4 regions of the Rhizobium sp. BR 317 genome follow, and region 1 is predicted to be linked to each of the others. Evidence: predicted binding sites of a transcription regulator. Region 1 holds the regulator's gene; each other region holds the start of a gene.

Region 1 (4,872 bases):
AGAACCTCCGGGGCCATCATCGTCCTGCTCTTCTTCCTCGTTGCGATGAACATCGGCGCCATCCTGCTGCGCCGTCGCTTTGAGCGGCGCTGGTGACAGGAGGCGATGGAATGAACATGATGACGGAAGCCGCGAGCGAAAAAGCACTGGCCAGGAAGATGATGACGATCCCCTATAAGATGATCGGCCAGGCTGTCTCGGTCTATTACGGCGACAAGCGTGCGCTGTTCGATGTCGACCTGAACATCCGCGCCAACACGGTCACCGCGCTGATCGGTCCTTCCGGCTGCGGCAAGTCCACTTTCCTGCGTTGCCTCAATCGCATGAACGATACGATCGACACCTGCCGCGTCACCGGCAAGATCACGCTCGACGATCAGGATATATACGACAACAGCATCGACGTTGTTGAGCTGCGCGCCCGCGTCGGAATGGTGTTCCAGAAGCCCAATCCGTTCCCGAAGTCGATATACGAGAATGTCGCCTATGGCCCGCGTATCCATGGCCTGCATCGGTCCAAGACCGATCTCGACCATATCGTCGAAACCAGCCTTCAGAAGGCCGGGCTGTGGGGCGAGGTGAAGGACCGGCTTTTTGAGGCAGGGACCAGCCTCTCCGGCGGCCAGCAGCAGCGCCTTTGCATCGCCCGTGCCGTCGCTGTCAGTCCGGAGGTCATTCTCATGGACGAGCCGTGTTCGGCGCTCGATCCGATTGCCACCGCCAAAGTCGAGGAACTCATTCATGAGCTTCGGGAAAACTTCACGATCGTCATCGTGACGCATTCCATGCAGCAAGCAGCCCGCGTTTCGCAGCGTACCGCAATGTTTCATCTCGGCCATCTGGTCGAGGAGAACGATACCGATAAGATGTTCACCAATCCCGATGATTTCCGCACGCAGGATTACATCATGGGCCGTTTTGGCTGATGATGCTCCCCCGCGCGGTTCCCTTCGCACCTTTCACCTTGAGGATAGAAAAATGGTCTCTACACACATTCTCTCTGCTTATGACGAGGACCTGAAGTTCCTGACGCGCCGCATTTCCGAAATGGGCGGCCTGGCGGAGCAGATGGTCAGCGACAGCGTCCGCGCGCTGGTCAACGGCGATGCCGCTCTGGCGCAGAAGGTCATCTCCGACGACGTCATTCTCGACCACGCCGAGCGCGAAGTCGGCGACAAGGCGATCGTCACCATCGCCCGCCGCCAGCCGATGGCTGCCGACCTTCGTGAAATCATGGGCTCCATCCGCATCGCTTCCGATCTGGAACGCGTTGGCGATCTCGGCAAGAACACCGCAAAGCGCGTCATCGCCGTGCAGGGCACCGGCGTTCCGCGGCGTCTCGCCCGCGGCATCGAACACCTCTCCGAACTGGCGCTCGTCCAGCTCAAGGAAGTGCTCGACGTCTACTCGACCCGTTCGCCCGACAAGGCCGTGTCGATCCGCGAGCGCGATGAGGAAATCGACGCCATGTACACCTCGCTCTTCCGCGAGATGCTGACCTACATGATGGAAGATCCGCGCAACATCACCACCTGCACGCATCTTCTTTTCTGCGCCAAGAACATCGAGCGCATCGGCGACCATGCCACCAACATCGCCGAGACGATCTATTACATGGCGACCGGTGCCCAGCCCGAAGGCGAGCGCCCGAAGGACGATACCGCCAACACCGTCGGTGCAGTGACGGAATAAAGTAGACGCCAAGAGAAGGAGACCAGAGGCGCATGGTTCCGAGAGTAGCTGTTGTAGAAGACGAGGAAGCGCTAAGCGTTCTGCTGCGCTATAATCTCGAGGCGGAAGGCTTCGAGGTCGACACTATCCTGAGAGGCGACGAAGCCGAGCTGCGCCTCCAGGAGCGCATCCCCGATCTTCTGATCCTCGATTGGATGCTCCCMGGCGTGTCCGGCATCGAGCTCTGCCGTCGGCTGCGTATGCGGCCGGAGACGGAGCGCCTGCCGATCATCATGCTCACCGCTCGCGGCGAGGAAAGCGAGCGCGTGCGCGGCCTTTCCACCGGCGCGGACKACTATGTCGTCAAGCCGTTCTCGACGCCGGAGCTGATGGCCCGCGTCAAGGCAATGCTGCGCCGAGCCCGCCCGGAGGTTCTGTCCACGGTCCTGCGCTGTGGCGATATCGAACTGGACCGCGAGACCCATCGCGTCCACCGCAAGAGCCGTGAAGTGCGGTTGGGGCCGACGGAATTCCGCCTGCTGGAATTCCTGATGTCATCGCCCGGCCGTGTCTTCTCGCGCTCTCAGTTGCTCGACGGCGTGTGGGGGCACGATATCTATGTCGACGAACGCACCGTCGACGTGCATGTCGGCCGTCTGCGCAAAGCGCTGAATTTCTCCAATATGCAGGATGTCATCCGCACCGTTCGCGGCGCGGGTTATTCTATGGAGGCCTGATCGGGGAAACCCGGCGGGCCGTCCTCCAACATGGCGGCGGAAACAGAAAACGGGCCTTTCGGCCCGTTTTTCATATGGTTGATATGGCTCAGTGTGCCGCCCGGCGCCGCTCATGCACGGGCTGGTAAGCCAGCCGCTGGTGGTAGGTGCAGTAGGGCGAGGAGTCCGGGCTGTCGTTGCCGCAGAAGTGAAAATCATCCTTCAGCGGGTCGCCGACCGGCCACTTGCAGGTGCGTTCGGTGAGTTCCGTCAGGCCGAGGCGGCGCGAGATCGGAACGACCACATTGGTGGCCGGGCGATATTCGATCTCGTGGACCGTATCGATCTCGACCTCTTCCTTGAGCATCGTCGCACCCTGCTGGCGGGTAACCGTGCGGGTTGCAACGCGCGAGGCGTAATTCGGCGCCCGTGGGGCCGAGGTATTGCGCTTCGGCGCTCGAGCTGCGGTTGCTGCGCCACCGGCCTTCGCTCGGCCTGGCAGGCTCAAGCGATGCACTTTGCCGATGACGGCATTACGGCTGACACCACCGAGCTGTGCCGCGATCTGGCTGGCGCTCAAACCTTCGGACCACAGCTTTTTCAGCTTCTCGACGCGTTCGTCTGTCCAATTCATGCCCTGTCTCCGCTGTCGCGTTTCTGATGGCAGAATCCCTCACCATTGCCTCGCATTGGGTCGAGGCGTGAAACGCTTTAAAATTGTGGTGACTAGTTCCGCCGCATGCAGTCTAGTAATTGGTTTTTAACCTAGTGTGAGGCTGACTCCGTGACAAGAGTCGCGGGATTCTTGAGGAATCGATTTCGAGGTTTTCCCCAACTTGCTATACGTGAGTGGCATTTATGCAATATAACTTGTCGAAGAGATGGCCTCCCTCCGGAGGCGCTCTGCCGCACCTGCTAAATCGCCAGTTTTGTTGACATCGCAGTGCAAAACATCAATAGTGCTCAGGCCGCCGAAAGGCGGCATTTTTGATTTTCCGGGGCCCGTTTCACACGAAGGAAACGACAGGCCCTAAAGGTTGTGATCGAGGAGAATGCGCCATGGCTGAAACCGCGCCGCTTTATGACACCTACATGCGTGCTCCGCTGCGGTTCGAGCGAGGCGAGGGCGTGTGGCTGATCACGGAGACCGGCGAGCGCTACCTCGATTTTGCCGCCGGCGTTGCGGTGAATTCGCTTGGCCACGCTCATCCCCATCTGGTTGCAGAGTTGAAGTCGCAGGCTGACAAGGTCTGGCACCTGTCCAACCTCTATGAGGTGCCGGGCCAGGAGAAATTGTCGAAGCGGCTGACGGACGCCACCTTCGCCGACAAGGTGTTCTTCACCAATTCCGGAGCCGAGGCTCTGGAATGCGCCATCAAGACGGCGCGTCGCTACCAGTTCTTCAAGGGGCATCCCGACAGATACCATATCATCACCTTCGAAGGCGCCTTCCATGGCCGCACGATCGCGACGATCGCTGCCGGCGGCCAGGAGAAATACCTGGAAGGTTTCGGCCCGAAGGCCCCCGGCTTCGACCAGGTGCCTTTCGGCGATCTCGACGCCGTGCGTGCCGAGATTACCGGTGCTACGGCTGCGATCCTGATCGAGCCGGTGCAGGGCGAGGGCGGTATCCGCCCGGCGACCAACGAGTTCCTGCGCGGCCTGCGTCAGATCTGCGACGAGCATGGCCTGCTTCTGGTCCTCGACGAGGTTCAGAGTGGCGTCGGTCGCACCGGCAAGCTCTTCGCCCATGAATGGGCCGGCATCACGCCGGATATCATGGCTGTCGCCAAGGGCATCGGCGGTGGCTTTCCGCTCGGCGCCTGCCTTGCGACCGCGGAGGCGGCCTCGGGCATGAAGGCGGGCACGCATGGCTCGACCTATGGCGGCAATCCGCTCGCCATGGCGGTCGGCAACGCCGTGCTCGATGTCGTGCTGTCGGATGGCTTCCTGCAGCATGTGCGCGATGTGGCCTTGGTCTTCCGCCAGGGTCTGGCCTCGCTCAAGGATCGTTTTCCGGATATTATCGAGGATGTCCGCGGCGAGGGGCTGCTGCTCGGCATCAAGGCTGCCATTCCGCAGTCGGATCTACTGCAGGCGATCCGCGCCGAACATCTGCTGGGTGTGCCGGCCGGCGACAACGTCATCCGTCTGCTGCCGCCGCTGGTGGTCACGGCCGAGGAGGCGCGCGAAGGCCTTGTCCGTATCGAACGCGCTGCAGAATCTCTGCGCGCCGCCCGCGTCAAGAAGTCGGCTTGAGTTCAACGCCTGCTGATCGGGGCGTTTTTGCCCTCACAGCGGGCGTTATCATTTCTGGAGTACAGGTAGGGACATGGCTTCACCGAAACACTTTCTCGATCTCTCGGCCGTCGCGGCTGCCGATCTGCGCAGCATCATTGACGATGCCATCGTGCGAAAGCAGGCGCTGAAGGCAGGTGCGGCCGACAAGCCGCTGGCCGGCAAGATGCTGGCGATGATCTTCGAG
Region 2 (5,747 bases), on a different contig from region 1:
TGTTACGGGTGTGGAAGCCGGTGCAATCCCGGCGCGGTCGCGCCACTGTAATCGAAGGGCGGATACCGCCCCTAGAGAGCCAGACCCTTCCCGTAAAAAACCCTTCCGCAAATGGAACGCGTTATTCAAAAAAGGGAATACAATGTCTGACACCACATTCGCACCGACCGCAATCCCGACTCCGATCCCGGCTGGCGAAATCCTGCCCTGGGCGATCTTTGCCGGGCTTCTCCTCATGCTGGCGATCTATTTCATCGGCGCAGAAGAAGGCGCGACGGCGCTGTTCTCCGGATCCTACGTGCACGAATTCGTGCATGACGCGCGCCACCTGCTCGGCTTCCCCTGCCACTAAGGGGTAACGCTCATGGTTGGACGCCTTTTGCTCCGCGGCATGCTGGTCGGAGTGCTTGCTGGCATTCTCATTTTCGCCTTCGCGCATACGTTCGGCGAGCCGCTCGTCGATCGAGCGATCGCGTTTGAGGAGCAGGCTGCCCAGGCGGCAGGTGAAATGCCGGAACCGGAGATCGTCAGCCGCGCCACGCAGGCGGGCCTCGGTCTCTTTACCGGCATCATCATCTATGCCGCAGCGGTCGGCGGGCTTTTTGCCCTGGTCTTCGCCTATGTCTACGGCCGTGTCAGCCCCTTTGGCGCGCGCGGCACTGCCGCCCTGCTGGCTATCGCCGCCTTTATCGCCATTTCGTTGGTTCCCGACATCAAATATCCGGCCAATCCGCCGGCAATCGGCACTCCGGATACGATCGGCGCCAGGACCGAGCTGTTCTTCGTGATGATCGTGGCCTCCATCGTCGCCATGGTTGCCGCGGTATCCCTCGCCCGTCAGTTGGCGGCGCGCTACGGATCATGGAACGGCGCGATCTTCGCCGGCATCGCCTACATCGTGTTCATCGGCCTGGTGCAATACCTGCTGCCGGCGATCAACGAGGTGCCGGAGCAGTTTTCCGCCGTCGTGCTCTGGCGATTCCGGATCTCTTCGCTCGGCATGCACGCGATCCTATGGACGACGCTTGGCCTCGCCTTCGGGGCATGGGCCGAACGCGATCTGCCGCAGGTTCGCAACGGCCGCACGGCCATGCGCCGGGCCTGAAATGGCAAGCCTGATATGTCCCCCGCATGTCTTCATGCGTGGGACTCACTTGCTGAAACCAGCCATTCTATTGTCGGTCTTTTACCTGATCTGCATCCTGAGCCTGCCAATAGAGGCGAAGGCGCATACCGGTGGTTCGTCGGGAAGCCAAGCGGGCATTCCTATACCAAGTCTGAGCCATGGTGAGATGGCTGTGATCGCCCCCTACTACGGGCGTATCGTTGCGCTTGCCTCATCGGCATCCGACACCGACGAGGCGTTCCGTCGCGTGTTGAACTTCGCACAGATTCAGCGCGCCTATTGCCTTTGGGGCGTCATGCCGGGAAGCGTCGCGGATGAGGACAGCCCCTTTAACGAATGCTCGCATGCCTATCTCGCCGCGGCCAAGATGGCGCTGCTGCAGATGCGCACGATGAAGGATGAAAAAGCGGCCGCCAGCGATCTCATCTCCGAAATCGACGGCGTGCTTGTACGCAACAATCTATCGCTTGTTCTCTGCCGTTTCAGTGGCGAGGGCTTCAACACGGCCGACCTTGTCCGGCCGCAGCTCGCCGGCATCTTTCTGCACGGCAAAAGCCTTGCCGCGACGATGCTGGCACTGATGACGGCAGTGACCGCGCTGTGGTGGACCGCGCGGCTCCTGCGGATAAAGCCGGTCGTTGCCGACTAGCGCATTCCAGGAAACGTGCGAAACGGTTTTCCGTCTGGAATGCGTAAAAACAAAGAGATAGAGCGGAAAAGCGATTCCATGAATCGCTGCCCCGCTCTAGTAGACGGCACCCGCCGTCACCGGACGGCGACGTGTCTGATTTCACCAATCCCGCGGCCGGCCCCGCCAACCACCGTCCCAGCCGTCACGATAATAGGGGCGATGGCCATACCAACCCCAGCGCGGCGGTGGCGCTCTGTAATATCCCCAGCCATAGCCGCGCGGCGGTCCATAGCGGTTCGGCCGGCATGCGCCGCGAGGCGTCAAGTGCCAGCCACGGCCGCAGGCATAATCGACGTTTACGACCGGCGCTTTAGCTACGGTTCCAACGGCAGCGATAGGCATCGCTTCTGCCGAAGATACGACAAGGCTGCCGAGGACGGCAGCAACGGCAATCACGGACAATCTCATCGTGATGATCCTCTCTTCAAGTCCCTTGCAAGCGGATTTAAACCCCTGCCGTCTGAACGCCGGGTGAACCGAAAAAGGCATTTTCGCGGCGAAATCAAGACGTTGAACGTTAAGTTGAGATGATCCTTCCATAAGCTTTCGCTTAACGCGAAACGCATCTGCCGGCGAGCAAGCACGATACAACCATGACCCGCATAAGTATCTCTTTATGCGTCATTAGAGGTTCATCAACCGCGCTTAAATGGTCAACTTTATTTGTCATAAAGGAGTTTGAGATGGTCGACGTCGTTTCAAGCAATACTGAGGGTAGCAATCACCCTATTCACGGCGCGGGCGGTTCCGCTAAATGGTTTCTGCCGATCTTCGGCATCGTTGTACTTGGCGGCCTTGCCTATGTTGGCTATGCCCTTGGCAGCGATCTTGCCAATGCTGCCGCGGTTCCGTGGATCCTGCTCGGATTGGCGCTGCTGATCGCGCTCGGCTTCGAATTCGTCAACGGTTTCCATGACACCGCCAATGCGGTCGCAACCGTCATCTACACCCGCTCGCTGCCGGCTGAGTTTGCCGTTATCTGGTCGGGCTTCTTCAATTTCCTCGGCGTGCTGACCTCTTCCGGTGCCGTCGCCTTCGGCATCCTGGCGCTGTTGCCCGTCGAACTGATCCTGCAGGTCGGCTCCGGCTCCGGCCTCGCCATGGTCTTCGCCCTGTTGACCGCCGCCATCGTATGGAATCTCGGCACCTGGTATCTCGGCTTGCCGGCATCGAGCTCGCACACGCTCGTCGGCTCCATCATCGGCGTCGGTCTTGCCAATCAGTTCCTCGCCCCTGCCGGTTCCGCCACGAGCGGTGTCGACTGGTCGCAGGCAAGCAATGTCGGCTTGTCGCTGCTGCTGTCGCCGATCATCGGTTTCTGCCTCGCTGCGCTGTTGTTGCTGGTTTCCAAAGTTCTGATCCGCAACAAGGACCTCTATGAAGCGCCGAAGGGCAATGCGCCGCCTCCGCTGTGGATTCGCGTTCTGCTGATCTTCACCTGCACCGGCGTCAGCTTCGCCCACGGTTCGAATGACGGCCAGAAGGGCATGGGTCTGATCATGCTCATCCTCATCGGCCTCGTACCGACCGCTTTCGCGCTGAACCGGACACCCGATATCAACTACCTCGATGCCTACAAGGCAGCCTCGACGCAGGTCGAAACTGTCCTCGGCAAGTATGTGAAGCCCGGCGTTGCCACGCCTGCGGACCCGAAGGCTGTCGTCAGCGATGCCGTGAAGAGCAAGACCTGGACGGACGCAACCACCCCGGCACTGCAGGCCTATATCCACGCCACGAGCGTCGAGATCGCCGCTTATCCGAGCGTCGAAAAGTTGCCGAACGGCCTCGTCGGCAACGTTCGTAACGACATCTATCTGATCGGTGAATCGCTGAAGCTGATCGACAAGCAGAAGCTGCTGCCGATGAGCGCCGACGACCTGAAAGCCGTGACCAACTATCACGCCGCCGTCGATCACGCGACCAAGTTCATCCCGCTTTGGGTGAAGGTTGCCGTGGCGCTGGCACTCGGCCTTGGCACCATGGTCGGCTGGAAGCGCATCGTCGTCACCGTCGGCGAAAAGATCGGCAAGACCCACCTGACGTATGGCCAGGGTGCAGCCGCCGAAGTCGTCGCCATGCTGACGATCGGTGCGGCCGACCATCTCGGCCTGCCGGTTTCGACGACGCACGTCCTATCCTCCGGCGTCGCCGGCACCATGGCCGCCAACGGTTCGGGCCTGCAATGGTCCACCGTTCGCAACATGCTGATGGCCTGGATCTTGACCCTGCCGGCCTCGATCGCGCTTGCCTTCGTGCTCTTCATCGTGCTTCGCCAGGTCTTCTAACTGGCGTCACAAGTTATCGAGCKGGCTGTCGTTTAGCCGGCAAATATCGCTGGAGGTTGATGGCGCCCTTCCCCAAGGGCGCCATTATTCTTGCGGCTTGTTACCGTTGGCGCCGAGGCCGGAGAGTTTGGCGAGTTCCGAACGGCGGTTCGCATAGTTCTGGGCGACCATCGGATAGTTGGGAGCAAGACCCCATTTTGCCCGATATTCCTCAGGCGTCATGCCGTAGTGGACGCGCAGGTGCCGTTTGAGCGTCTTGAAGCGTTTTCCATCTTCAAGGCAGATGATGTAGTCGTTCGTCACCGACTTCTTGAGATCGACGGCGGGAACCGGCCTGGTTTGCTCCAGCGGAGGCGCGGATCCATCCAAAGCCTGCAACGCTTCATGCACATCCGCGATCAACTTCGGAAGGTTGCCGACAAGAATGGGATTGTGGCTGACATAGGCCGAAACAATCTTCACACAGCCATCAAACAGAACATGCATTTGCGGCTGGGGCTGGTCTCTTCTGCTGCTGAAAGCGTCCATCATCGTTTCCCGGATCTCGTGTGGCCTGGTGTGAGCCGCCTCGCGTGATTGCTTCATGTACAAACCCATTCGTGAATCTTGCATTGGTTCAAACTCCACAGGTTTTGGTTTGCGGCATCTTCGGCATCCCTGGATGAGGACGCCTGCTCATTGTCGGTCTTTCTCCACGGGCTCGGCATGGCCGGCCGCATCTGCAAAATCCTCTGCGGCGTCTGCAAAGTCCTTTGCAGGATCGGCAAAATAGGTGGCCAGCTTGGTACATAGGACGATAAGGGGAATGCCGAGCATGAAGGCGGCATAGGTTGGATTGCCGTTGCAGTGACGCAGGGTCTGAAGGATCAGCCTGCGCTCGACATCCTCCACGGTCTGGCCGACGAGAACACCGACGGCGGTGTTCACCGTGTGCGGCGCCAGGCTGTCATCGCAGGCGGAGAGATGTGCGACGATCTCATCGATCAGCCGCTCTTCGCTCGCCGTCGCCAGCACGATGCCGGCGGCACGGTCGAGTTCACAAAAGACATAAAGGCCGTTTTCGGCGTCGATCGTGACCCGTCCGGAGACATCTCCCAACACGTTGCGAATGACGATATGCGGGTCCTCTCCGCCCACAAGGGCGAACGGCAATCCGCTACCAATGTAGGAAGCGCCGGGGAACAGGCCCTGCAACTCCTCGAACAGCAGATTAAGCCGCACTTGCGCCTGCACATCCTGTGCTGTGGAGGCAGCGGAGACATCATAATCCCGATGGAAGGAAGGATATTTGATCATACCGTCACCTCCGCGATTGAGGCGGAAAGAAAGGCAGGCAAGCCGCTTTTCCCGCCGATGAACTCCAAGCCGTCGGTTCGTTTTGCCGCGCAGTTTTGTGGGACGAGGGATGGAATATTCATCCAACCTCCCGCAGGCCGAATTTGCCCTTGGTCTGTGGAAGCTGCTGAAGCGCCACGGGCCTGGACAGAAGAAAACCTTGCACATGCGTCGCGCCGCTCGTGCGCGCCGCCTCCAATTGCGCCTCGGTTTCGATTCCCTCGACAATGACCATGGGAGCAAGGCAGGATGCAAAGCCGACCAGATGATAGAGGCTGTCGCGGCCATCCGGGCCTGGCCTGATATCGCG
Region 3 (5,747 bases), on a different contig from region 1:
CCTCGGCGCGACGCGAGCCATGCTGATCCGCGCCTTCAGCTACGAATATCTGATGCTGGGTGCAGCGACCGCCGTCTTCGCCCTGCTCGCCGGTTCCGTGGCGGCCTGGTACATCGTCAGCCGCATCATGCACCTGCCGTCGACCTTCCTTCCCGACGTCGCCTTTTCGACCCTCATCATCGCACTGCTGCTGACGGTCGGAATCGGGCTGATCGGCACCTGGCGCATTCTCGGCCAGAAGGCAGCGCCGGTCCTGCGTGAACTCTGAGCACAGAACACGAAAATCGCCGTGGATTTTCGGAAAGGCATGTCCGCTGCCAAGATGCTTGGACGTTAACCGAGCATCCCGAAATTGCTCGATATTACGCCGATTTAACCCTGCCGCCCCCGCTTAGCCCTTGTGCATAGGGCGTGAAAGCCTCATATTCTGTGCAGGCATGCTGGAGCTCCGCAGCGGCGCCTGGGACAAAGTGCCCGACACGCTACTCACATCGGAGCTTGAAAGAGGAAAACATGGCTGACTTCCGCAATTACCAAAACCGGGCGCCCCAGAGCGGTGCGCAGACCGGTGCGATGATAGATGAGGGCCTTCGAGCCTACATGCTCAAGGTCTATAACCTGATGGCGCTGGGTCTGGCGATCACGGGTTTGGCCGCCTATTTCGCATTCACCCTCGCCTTCGCTGACGGGCAGCTCACAACTTTCGGTCAGGCGATCTATCTGAGCCCGCTGCGTTGGGTCGTCATCCTCGCTCCCTTGGCGATGGTGTTCTTCCTGAGCTTCAGGATCAATAGTATGAGCGTTGCCGCCGCGACGACGACCTTCTGGGTCTATGCCGCGTTGGTGGGCCTGTCGCTGTCGTCGATCTTCATCATCTACACCGGCCAGAGCGTCGTGCAGACCTTCTTCGTGACCGCCGCCTCCTTCGGCGCGCTGTCGCTGTTCGGCTACACGACGAAGCGTAACCTGTCCGCGATGGGCTCGTTCATGATGATGGGTCTTTTCGGCCTGATCATCGCCATGCTCGTCAACATTTTCCTGCATTCGTCCGCCCTGCAGTTCGCCATCTCGGCGATCGGCGTGCTGATCTTCGCAGGCCTGACCGCCTGGGATACGCAGCGGATCAAGGAAATGTACTATGAAGCCGACGACGTTGCCGTTGCTGGCCGCAAGGCGATCATGGGCGCGCTGACGCTTTACCTGGACTTCATCAACCTGTTCATGTTCCTGCTGCAATTCATGGGCAACCGCAAATAATTGCTGCGACATGAATGATCGTTCGAAAAGGCGGCTCCGGCCGCCTTTTTTGTTTGCCTTGCAGCTTCACACGCGGCTTTATATCTGCGTTTTGGAATCGCAGATCAGGCAATAAACGCAGATGTCCTTCCGCCTTCGCAACGCCACCTCCGCCGACCTTCCCTTTATCACCGCCATCTACCGCGACTCCGTTTTGAACGGCACGGCAAGCTATGAGATCACCCCGCCGGGCGAAGAGGAAATGGCTGGCCGCTTCCAGGGTATCCGCGACAAAGGCTACCCCTATATCGCCGCAGAAGGCGAAGACGGCGCCTTCTTGGGCTATGCCTACGCTTCCGCGTTCCGCACGCGGCCGGCCTATCGCTGGATGGTGGAGGATTCGATCTATCTCGCGCCTGAAGCGCGCGGCCGCGGCATCGGCAAAGCGCTGCTGGCAGCTCTGGTGGAAAACTGCCAGACCCTCGGCTTCCGCCAAATGATCGCCGTCATCGGCGGCGCCCACCCAGCCTCCGTCGCCCTCCACCGCGCCGCCGGTTTTACGGAGACGGGCCTGTTGAAAGGCACCGGCTACAAGCACGGCCGCTGGCTGGACACGATGCTGATGCAAAAGGCGCTGGGCGAGGGTGTAGAAACCGACCCCGATCCATCGGTCTATCCGGGGACTTTGTTTGGGGGGTAGTATCGCCTTTACCTTCTCCCCGAGGGGAGAAGGAACAACGCTACTTCTCCACCAGCTTGAGCTGCTTATCGAAAACCTTCAGCACCTGGTTCAGGTCGTGGCCACGCTTCAGGATCATGCCGTTGGTATTGATTACGGCAAACGCGCCCTGCTTAGCGGCCAGCTTGGGGTTTTTCTCGATGCGGAAGAGAGGCAGCTCGCCTGCGCGCTTGAAGACCGAGAAAACCGCCTTTTCCCTGAGATGGTCGATGGCGTAGTCACGCCATTCGCCTTCGCCGACCATGCGGCCGTAGATCCATAGGATGGCGTCCAGCTCCCTGCGATGGAAGGTCACCGGCAGCGGGTCCTTGCTCTGTTTGTATTCTCTGAGATCAACGACGACGGAAGAAGTGGTGTCGACGGAACGGCTTTCGCCGTGTCGCAATTCCGGCTGATCAGTCATCAATCCCCCAGGGGTTGCGTCATGACAAGAAGATGACAGTTTGCCTCAGCCACATTAAATTGCAAGACCAAGAGCTACTCACAATTTCTTGCGCTTGAAAGGACGCATCTTGGCGGCGCCGCATTTCAGTCAAAACGACGCCCCATTTACCGGAACTATAGGGCCCGGTTTGGCGCCGCCGCGCTAAACCGAGCCCGGCCGGGGCGTATCGACCGAACCCCAGCCCCGAATGCGCCCTCGCCGGGCACTCCCTCTTTTTGGTGCCAGCCAAAATAGAGAACTTTCGGCAAAAGCCGAAATTGGGACCTTTTCGACTGACGTCGGAAAATGCAGATCAGCCGTCGGTCCCGATCGTCAAGACCGTCGCGCCGATGATCGCCGCCGGGTCGCCCGATGGCGTCGAGGACTGCAATAGAACCGCCAGGCCGCGCCGACCGGCTTTGTCCAATACATTGGCGGGCAGCACGACATTCATGGCCTTGCCGTCCCACATGCCAACGGTTTCGACGTCCGAAACCGCGTGCAGATAGGTGATTTCCTGGCCATTGTTTTCGCCGGCCTTCGGAGCAACCTGCTGCTCCCTGTCGAAATAGGCAACGACGACATTAGCCTTGCCCTGGCCAGCGCCAATCTTGATCTCCAGTTCGTCGCCCTTCATGGCGGCACTGACCGGGACCGTTAGGCCCTTGCCCTGGCGCTGGAAGTCATCGAGCTTGAAATTGATGGCGTTTAGATCGGCACCGTTCAGATGGTCGCGGCCATTGATGATCGCCTGCGGCGTATAGACCCCGCTGCGGCCGAGGGTGCGGGCATAGGCATATTGCCGAGCCGTATTGTCCTTGGACGCCATCGTGTCGTTCCAGCCGAGATAATTCCAATAATCGACGTGATAGGCGAGTGCGACGACATCGCCCTGGCGGATCAGCTTCTGAAACGCAGCATCGGCCGGCGGACAGGAGGCGCAGCCCTGGGACGTGAAGAGTTCGACAACGCCCTTGATTTTGGCAAGCTCCTCCGCATGCAGCGAACTTGCGAGCGCGATGCCTGCTAGAAGTGGAACCAAAAACCGTAAGCGCATGCCGTTATACCTCTTTCTCAGACCTTGAAGGCCTTGTGCTGGCACGAACCCCGAAACCGCGTCGCGCTTTTCAGGATGTCCGTAAGGCCTCATCAAGCCTGATAAATCTGAAACAAGAGATAATAGCTAAGCACGATGACGCAAAGTCACGAAGGGGTGAGACGAAGGCCCGGAGACGTTAGCGTCGTACACATCGGCGTGAAAAACAAGACGCCGCCGGAGAGCTATGCTCCGGCGGCGTGTATAGGCAGTTTTAATGCCAATCAGGCCGCGAGATCGCGCAGAACGGTCTGCAGGATGCCGCCATTGTTGACGTAGGTCACTTCATCCAGCGTATCGATGCGGCAGATGATCGGAACGTCCTTCACGGAGCCGTCGCCATAGGTGATCTTGGCGATCTTGCGCTCGCGTGGCTTGATGTGTTCCAGGCCCTCGATCGTCACGAGTTCGTCACCCTTCAGGCCGAGGCTTGCCCAGGTGGTGCCGTCCTCGAAGACGAAGGGGATGACGCCCATGCCGACCAGGTTCGAGCGATGGATACGCTCGAACGACTGGGCGACGACGGCGCGCACGCCGAGCAGGTTCGTGCCCTTGGCTGCCCAGTCACGCGACGAGCCGTTGCCGTACTCGACACCTGCGAAGATGACGAGCGGAACGCCCTCGGCCTTGTACTGCATGGCCGCATCGTAGATCGACGTCTCTTCCTTGGACGGATAGTGGATGGTGTAGCCACCTTCCTTGCCGTTCGGGCCGAGCATATGGTTGCGGATGCGGATGTTGGCAAAGGTACCGCGCATCATGACTTCATGGTTGCCGCGGCGCGTGCCGTACTGGTTGAAGTCGGCAACGCCGACGCCATGACCGATGAGGTAGGAACCGGCCGGCGAGGCAGCCTTGATCGAACCGGCCGGAGAAATGTGGTCGGTGGTGATCTTGTCGCCGAAGAGGCCGAGAACGCGGGCGCCCTTGATGTCGGAAACGCCGGCGCCGGTCTTGCCCATGCCCACGAAATAAGGCGGGTTCTGCACATAGGTCGAGTTGTCGTCCCAGGCATAGGTCTGGCCCGGAGGAACCTGCACGGCCTGCCAGTTGGCATCGCCTTTGAAGACGTCGGCGTACTTGGTTTCGTAGAGTTCGCGGGTGACGTACTTCAGGATGAATTCCTGCACTTCCTGCGAGGTCGGCCAGATGTCCTTGAGGTAGACCGGCTTGCCGTTCTGGTCTTCGCCGATCGGCTCCTTCGTCAGGTCGAGCTGCACCGTGCCGGCGAGCGCATAGGCGACGACGAGCGGCGGGGACGCCAGGTAGTTCGCCTGGACATCAGGCGAAATGCGGCCTTCGAAGTTACGGTTGCCGGAGAGAACGCCGGAAACGATCAGGCCCTTGTCGTTGATCGTCTTCGAGATCGGCGCCGGCAGCGGGCCGGAGTTGCCGATGCAGGTGGTGCAGCCGAAGCCGACCAGGTTGAAGCCGAGCTTGTCGAGATCGGCCTGCAGGCCGGACTTGGCGAGGTATTCGCCGACAACCTGCGATCCCGGTGCTAGCGAGGTCTTGACCCACGGCTTGCTCTTCAGGCCCTTGGCAACGGCGTTGCGGGCGAGAAGGCCGGCAGCGATCAGCACCGACGGGTTGGAGGTGTTGGTGCAGGAGGTGATGGCGGCGATTGCGACGTCACCATGGCCGATATCGAAATCCGTGCCTTCGACCGCATAGCGGTTGGAGAGCTGGCCGGGCTTCTTGTATTCGGTGTCCATCGATGTGGCGAAACCGGACGCGATGTTTTCCAGCGCGATACGGCCTTCCGGGCGCTTCGGACCGGCCATCGACGGCACGACATCGTTGAGGTCGAGTTCCAGCGTGTCGGTGAAGACGAGGTCGGAACCATCATTGTCGCGCCACATGCCCTGAGCCTTCGAATAGGCTTCGACGAGCGCGATACGATCCTTCGCACGACCGGACATGTTGAGATAGTTCAACGTTTCCTTATCGACCGGGAAGAAGCCGCAGGTCGCGCCGTATTCCGGACCCATGTTGCCGATGGTCGCGCGGTCGGCGAGCGGCATGTTGTCGAGGCCGGGGCCGAAGAATTCGACGAACTTGGAAACGACGCCCTTCTTGCGCAGCATCTGCACGACGGTCAGCACGAGGTCGGTCGCGGTGACGCCTTCCTTGAGCTTGCCGGTGAGCTTGAAGCCGATGACTTCCGGCAGCAGCATGGAGACGGGCTGGCCGAGCATCGCAGCTTCAGCTTCGATACCGCCAACGCCCCAGCCGAGAACGCCGAGACCGTT
Region 4 (5,747 bases), on a different contig from region 1:
GGGATACGGTGGCGCGTCTGGATGATGGTTGCCTCGTCCGTGCGGGTGGTGACGGCGACGTCAGCCACCTTCTGGAAGAAGGCGCGGATAGAGACGGCGTTGGTCGTGTCGTCGGCGCCTTGGTCGATGACCTTGAGCACATCGTCCGGCCCGATGATCGCGGCGGTCAATTGCACGCCGCCCGTGCCCCAGCCATAGGGCATCGGCATTTCGCGCGAGGCGAACGGCACCTGATAACCGGGAATGGCGATCGCCTTCAGGATGGCGCGGCGGATCATCCGCTTGGTCTGTTCGTCGAGATAGGCGAAGTTATAGGTGGCGAGTTCGGTCATTCGGCAGCCTCCGTCATCGGGTCCTTGCCTGCATTCTGTGCATTCTCGAAGTCGCGGCGCATGCGGCGCACCAGGTCGAGTTCGGCCTGGAAGTCGACATAGTGCGGCAGCTTCAGATGTTCGACGAAGCCGGTCGCCTGCACGTTGTCGGAATGGGAGATGACGAATTCCTCGTCCTGGGCCGGTGCGACGATATCCTCGCCGAGTTCATCGGCGCGGAGCGCCCGGTCGACCAGCGACATCGCCATGGCCTTGCGTTCGCTTTGGCCAAAAACCAGGCCATAGCCGCGGGTAAACTGCGGCGGTGCCTTGGCCGAACCCTTGAACTGGTTGACCATCTGGCATTCGGTCACCTGAATGCTACCCAATGACACGGCAAAACCGAGTTCCGGCACATCCAATTCGACCTCCACTTCGCCGATGCGGATTTCGCCGGTGAAGGGGTGGGTGCGGCCATAGCCGCGCTGGGTCGAATAGCCGAGCGCCAATAGGAAGCCTTCATCGCCGCGGGCGAGCGCCTGCAGGCGCAGATCGCGGGTCATCGGGAATTCCATCGGTTCGCGCGTCAGGTCGCCGGTTTCGTGGTCGATCGGCATGTCGCCGTCGCCTTCGATCAGCCCTTCCTGGCTCAGAATTTCCGAGACGCGCATCACGCGGCCTTCTTCCGCCGGCCGCTGCATCGGCTCGTCCACCGGCATATCCGTGAGCAGGCTCGGGTCGAGCAGGCGGTGCGTATAGTCGAAAGTGGKACCGAGAAGCTGGCCGCCGGGCAGGTCCTTGTAGGTGGCGGAGATGCGGCGTTCGATCTTCATCGCCGAGGTATCCAGCGGCTTGGAATAGCCGAAGCGCGGCAGCGTGGTGCGGTAGGCGCGCAGCAGGAAAATCGCTTCGATCATGTCGCCGCGCGCCTGGCGAACGGCAAGGGCGGCGAGCGTGCGGTCGTAAAGCGAGGCTTCGGCCATGACGCGGTCGACGGCGAGCGCCAGTTGCGCGACGATCTGGTCGATGCCGATGGCAGGCAGCGAACGATCGCCGCGGCGACGATCGGCGAGCAGCCGGTGAGCATTGGCGATGGCGGCTTCGCCGCCTTTAACGGCAACATACATGCGTCACATCTCCGTCGCGATGATCTTGGTGGTGCGCGGCAGGCAAAGGAATTGCCGTTCCGCCGTCAGAACGAGATCGACGCCGCGCGGGAAAAGCGCGCGATTGTCGTTCCAGATGCGCGGAAAAGTATCGGGCAGGCCGATCGGAGCGATCATGCGGATACCGGCGATGCCGGGGCCTGAGAGCGCCAGTTCCTTGCCGCCCTCAAGGGCTGCGATTTCTAAAACCAGTGTCGTCGAACGGTCGGGATATTCCTGCGTGCCGACGGCGAACTGGTTGAAGGAGGCGAGCGCCATGCCGGCCTCGACGAAGGCAAAGCGTGCCTCGATCTTTTCCGGTGTCACCGGCGTGCCGGTGTGGAAGCTGAGCCAGGCGGGCATGGCCGATTTGGCAAGACCGCTCGACAGCCAGACCGGCGTGTCATGGTCGCACAGCGCCAGGCTGATCGCGCCGGCTGCAATGCCGAGCTGGGCGGGCGGAGCGATGTCGGAGGTAACGGTCTGGATGATGCCCGGCCGTGCCATGGCATCCATCATCATCTTGAAGACGCTCTGCGCGTCGAACACCGGATCGGTAAAACCGCCGGTCAGCGCCTCGTTGCCGGCGATCATGGAGGTGGTGGAAGGGCTCATTTGTCTTCTCCGCGGACCATGGTGAAGAAATCGACGCGGGTGGCGGCCGTTTCCTCGGCACGTTTGCGGTCATATTCGGCAATCCGATCGGTAACCGGCAGCAGGATCGCCTTCTCCACGAATTCCTTGGTGGCGGGCTGATGCCAGAGTGCATCGAAGATTGCTGCAAGCCGCACCTTGTCGCGGTCGGTGCCGAGAGCATGCGCGTGGCCGATCGCACCGGAGCCGAGCTTGACGGTGGCGCGCGTCACGGTAACCTCGCCGAGATTAAAGGGTGAACCGCCGCCACCGATGCGCCCGCGCACCATGACGAGCCCGGTTTCCGGACCTCGTACAGGCTGGACCACCGGTTTGTCGGGCAGTGCCTCCCAGGCCGCGTCAAGCTCGTCGCGTTCGGCCCGCGCCAACAGATCGGCGGCGCGCTTGCGTTCCCGCCGCTCCTGCGCCGCCGCCTCTTGTCTCTGTGCTGAATTCATCGCGTCATCCTCAAAATGTCTATTGATATAGACAACCATACAAGGTAGTTTTATATTTATTGGCGAGACGTGACAAGCGTGTGACATTAGCAGCAGGCGACATGGCGGGGCAGAAGGTACAAAGACAGACGGGCGTAGCGCTCTGGCGGCAGATTGCTGACCGGATTCGCACTTCGATCAATCACGGCGATTTCGATGAAGCAGGCATGGTGCCGCCGGAAACGGCGCTGGCGCTGCAGTTCGGGGTCAACCGCCACACGATACGAAGCGCACTTGCGGCACTGGCGCAGGAAGGGATCGTCAGGGCCGTGCAGGGGCGCGGCACACTGATCGAGCGCAAGGAGCGCCTGAGCTTCCCGATTTCGAGGCGGACGCGATTTTCACAAGGGATTGGCGATCAGGTGCGCGAGACCCGCAGCGTCCTTCTTGCGACCAGCGAAGAGCCTGCGAGTACGGAATTGGCGCGGCAGCTCAAGATCAAGATCGGCACCCGGCTGGTGCGCCTGGAAACGCTCGGTCAGGCGGATCATCGTCCGGTTTCGCGCGCCACAAGCTGGTTTCCGGCGGATCGCTTCGGCGCCATTGCCGAGATTTATCGGACGACCGGATCGATCACCAAGGCGTTTCGCGAGCTTGGCGTACCGGATTATGTGCGTGTCGTCACCGAGATCACCGCGACCCATGCCGACGAAGGCGATCTGGCCGACCTGCAACTATCCCCGGGCGCCATCGTGCTGGTCGCCCAGGCGCTCAATGCGGATCTCGACAATATCCCTGTGCAATATTCGATCTCCCGCTTCGCCGCCGACAGAGTGCGGTTCACCGTTGAGAATTGAGGGTGGGCTAGCCCCTCATTCGACCTGTCGGCCCCCTTCTCCCCGCAAGCGGGGAGAAGGGGATGGGCGCGCGCCCCACAGCCTTCCCTCTACTAACCTGTCGAGACGAGGGTACAAAGGTCGTCCCCTTTCCCCGTAAAACGGGGAGAGGGCTAGGGTGAGGGGCTTTCAGGCGTTATTTGGTTACGCTCAATGCGCGCCGGACATGTCGCCGAGCACTTCCTTGGAAGCGACGGTGGAGTCGGCGTTGAGCTTGTAGACCATCGGCACGCCGGTCGCGAGGTTGAGCGACAGGATCTGTTCCTTGCTGAGCCGGTCGAGGACCATCACCAGCGAACGCAGCGAGTTGCCGTGGGCGGCGACCAGTACCTTTTGGCCGGCGAGCACGCGCGGCAGGATTTCCGTGAGGTAATAGGGCCAGACACGGGCGCCGGTGTCGCGCAGGCTTTCGCCGCCGGGCGGCGGGACGTCGTAGGAGCGGCGCCAGACATGCACCTGCTCTTCGCCCCACTTGGCGCGGGCATCGTCCTTGTTCAGGCCCGAAAGATCGCCGTAGTCGCGCTCGTTCAGCGCCTGATCCTTGATGGTTTCGAGACCGGGCTGGCCGACTTCATCGAGGATGATCTTCAGCGTGTGCTGGGCACGCGTCAGCGCCGAGGTGAAGGCGACATCGTACTTGATGCCGTAATCGGCGAGCGCCTTGCCACCGGTCCTGGCTTCTTGGATGCCGAGTTCGGTGAGGTCGGGGTCCTTCCAGCCGGTAAAAAGATTCTTCAAATTCCAGTCGCTCTGCCCATGGCGAACGAGGACGAGAGTACCGCTCATGAAATATTCCTCCTTGATAGAGCAATTCCAGGAAAAGTGCGTGGCGGTTTTCCGTGCGGAATTGCGTGAGAACAAAAGGCTGGAGCGGTTCACCACTCCAGGATGGGATCAGCGTGTGGAAAGCCCGAGGACGTCGAGCATGGAATAAAGGCCGGGTTTCTTGTCGCGCGCCCAGAGCGCGGCCTGAAGCGCGCCGCGGGCAAACAGCGAGCGGTCACCGGCGCTGTGGGACAATGTCAGGCGTTCGCCTTCGCCGGCGAAGATGACGGAATGGTCGCCGATGACGGCGCCGCCGCGCAGCGTGGCGAAACCGATGGTGCCGACTGGCCGCGGACCGGTATGGCCGTCGCGCACGCGCACGGAATGATCGTCGAGATCGATGCCGCGGCCCTTCGCCGCCGCCTGGCCGAGCAGCAACGCGGTGCCGGAGGGGGCGTCGACCTTGTGCTTGTGATGCATCTCCAGCACTTCGATGTCCCAATCTGCCGGCGGAAGCGCTCGCGCCGCCTGCTCGACAAGGACGCTCAAGAGGTTGATGCCGAGGCCCATATTGCCCGATTTGACGATGCGAGCGTGGCGGGAAGCAGCCTTGAACTTGGCTTCGTCTTCCGCCGAGCAGCCGGTCGTGCCGATGATGTGGACGACGCGCGCCTGGGCGGCGAGGCCTGCGAAGGTGACGCTGGTGGCCGGTGTGGTGAAGTCGATCACGCCTTCGGCATGCAGGAAGGCTGAAAGCGGATCGTCGGTGACGGGAATGCCGATCGGCCCCAGCCCGGCAATTTCGCCGGCATCCTTGCCGATGAAGGCGGAACCGGGACGGGCGACCGCGGCGTGCAGGGTAACACCTTCCGTGGCGTGGATGAGGCGGATCAGGGCTTGGCCCATACGTCCGGCTGCGCCCACCACCACCAGCTTCATCGCATCATCGGTCATGTCTTCTCAATCGTCTTATTTGCGGGAAGTGCCGGAAACGGCCGGCCGCTGGAGGTTGTTGAGGCGAGCGTAAAGGCCATTGTCGGCGGTCGCAAGCGTCTCGTGGTTGCCCTCTTCGACGACGCGCCCGTTCTGCATGACAATGATCTTTTCCGCCCGCACGACCGTCGACAGGCGATGGGCGATGACGACGACGGTGCGGCCGCTCATGGCTTCGTCCAGCGCCTTCTGCACGGCTGCTTCCGATTCGGTATCGAGCGCGGAGGTTGCTTCGTCCAAAAGCAGGATCGGCGCGTTGCGTACCAGCGCGCGGGCGATCGACAGGCGCTGGCGCTGGCCGCCGGAAAGCGTCACGCCATTCTCGCCGACCGGCGTGTCATAGCCTTGCGGCTGGGCCAGGATGAAATCATGGGCATAGGCGAGCCGGGCTGCTTCCTCGACTTCGGCATTCGTCGCCTCCGGACGGCCATAACGGATGTTGTCGCGGATCGTGCCTTCGAAAAGGTAGGGCTGCTGCGAGACATAGGCGGTCTGCTCGCGCAATGATTGCTTCGTGACATGGGCGATGTCCTGCCCATCGATGAAGATGCTGCCGGCCTTGGGATC

The links. Region 1 encodes PhoB, which activates phosphate uptake and scavenging genes when phosphate is short. Its sites were predicted from a motif close to TGTCATNNANCTGTCAT; they were not measured.
Region 2: the regulator PhoB is predicted to act here: its motif matches at 2,437-2,453, upstream of QD357_RS20555 (inorganic phosphate transporter).
Region 3: the regulator PhoB is predicted to act here: its motif matches at 2,400-2,416, upstream of QD357_RS07205 (DUF2794 domain-containing protein).
Region 4: the regulator PhoB is predicted to act here: its motif matches at 2,617-2,633, upstream of phnF (phosphonate metabolism transcriptional regulator PhnF).

The regions. Positions count from the first base shown of each region.
Region 1 covers NZ_JARWLB010000007.1:125,367-130,238, reverse strand. Annotated here, with positions in the region: gene pstA (phosphate ABC transporter permease PstA) at 1-96, shown strand, start outside; gene pstB (phosphate ABC transporter ATP-binding protein PstB) at 111-926, shown strand; gene phoU (phosphate signaling complex protein PhoU) at 979-1,692, shown strand; gene phoB (phosphate regulon transcriptional regulator PhoB) at 1,725-2,408, shown strand; gene QD357_RS13350 (GcrA family cell cycle regulator) at 2,497-3,021, opposite strand; gene QD357_RS13345 (aspartate aminotransferase family protein) at 3,447-4,646, shown strand; gene argF (ornithine carbamoyltransferase) at 4,720-4,872, shown strand, end outside.
Region 2 covers NZ_JARWLB010000013.1:110,443-116,189, forward strand. Annotated here, with positions in the region: cobalamin riboswitch at 13-85, shown strand; gene QD357_RS20535 (CbtB domain-containing protein) at 143-352, shown strand; gene QD357_RS20540 (CbtA family protein) at 365-1,105, shown strand; gene QD357_RS20545 (hypothetical protein) at 1,140-1,775, shown strand; gene QD357_RS20550 (GCG_CRPN prefix-to-repeats domain-containing protein) at 1,917-2,225, opposite strand; gene QD357_RS20555 (inorganic phosphate transporter) at 2,501-4,102, shown strand; gene QD357_RS20560 (MucR family transcriptional regulator) at 4,187-4,630, opposite strand; partial or broken gene QD357_RS20565 (helix-turn-helix domain-containing protein) at 4,778-5,008, opposite strand; gene QD357_RS20570 (hypothetical protein) at 5,395-5,520, opposite strand; gene QD357_RS20575 (EAL domain-containing protein) at 5,517-5,747, opposite strand, start outside.
Region 3 covers NZ_JARWLB010000003.1:447,281-453,027, reverse strand. Annotated here, with positions in the region: gene QD357_RS07220 (ABC transporter permease) at 1-268, shown strand, start outside; gene QD357_RS07215 (Bax inhibitor-1/YccA family protein) at 514-1,257, shown strand; gene QD357_RS07210 (GNAT family N-acetyltransferase) at 1,379-1,936, shown strand; gene QD357_RS07205 (DUF2794 domain-containing protein) at 1,977-2,378, opposite strand; gene QD357_RS07200 (DUF1223 domain-containing protein) at 2,713-3,456, opposite strand; gene acnA (aconitate hydratase AcnA) at 3,720-5,747, opposite strand, start outside.
Region 4 covers NZ_JARWLB010000013.1:69,931-75,677, reverse strand. Annotated here, with positions in the region: gene QD357_RS20380 (alpha-D-ribose 1-methylphosphonate 5-phosphate C-P-lyase PhnJ) at 1-332, opposite strand, end outside; gene QD357_RS20375 (carbon-phosphorus lyase complex subunit PhnI) at 329-1,438, opposite strand; gene phnH (phosphonate C-P lyase system protein PhnH) at 1,442-2,071, opposite strand; gene phnG (phosphonate C-P lyase system protein PhnG) at 2,068-2,547, opposite strand; gene phnF (phosphonate metabolism transcriptional regulator PhnF) at 2,649-3,383, shown strand; gene QD357_RS20355 (2,3-bisphosphoglycerate-dependent phosphoglycerate mutase) at 3,573-4,208, opposite strand; gene dapB (4-hydroxy-tetrahydrodipicolinate reductase) at 4,317-5,141, opposite strand; gene QD357_RS20345 (ABC transporter ATP-binding protein) at 5,157-5,747, opposite strand, start outside.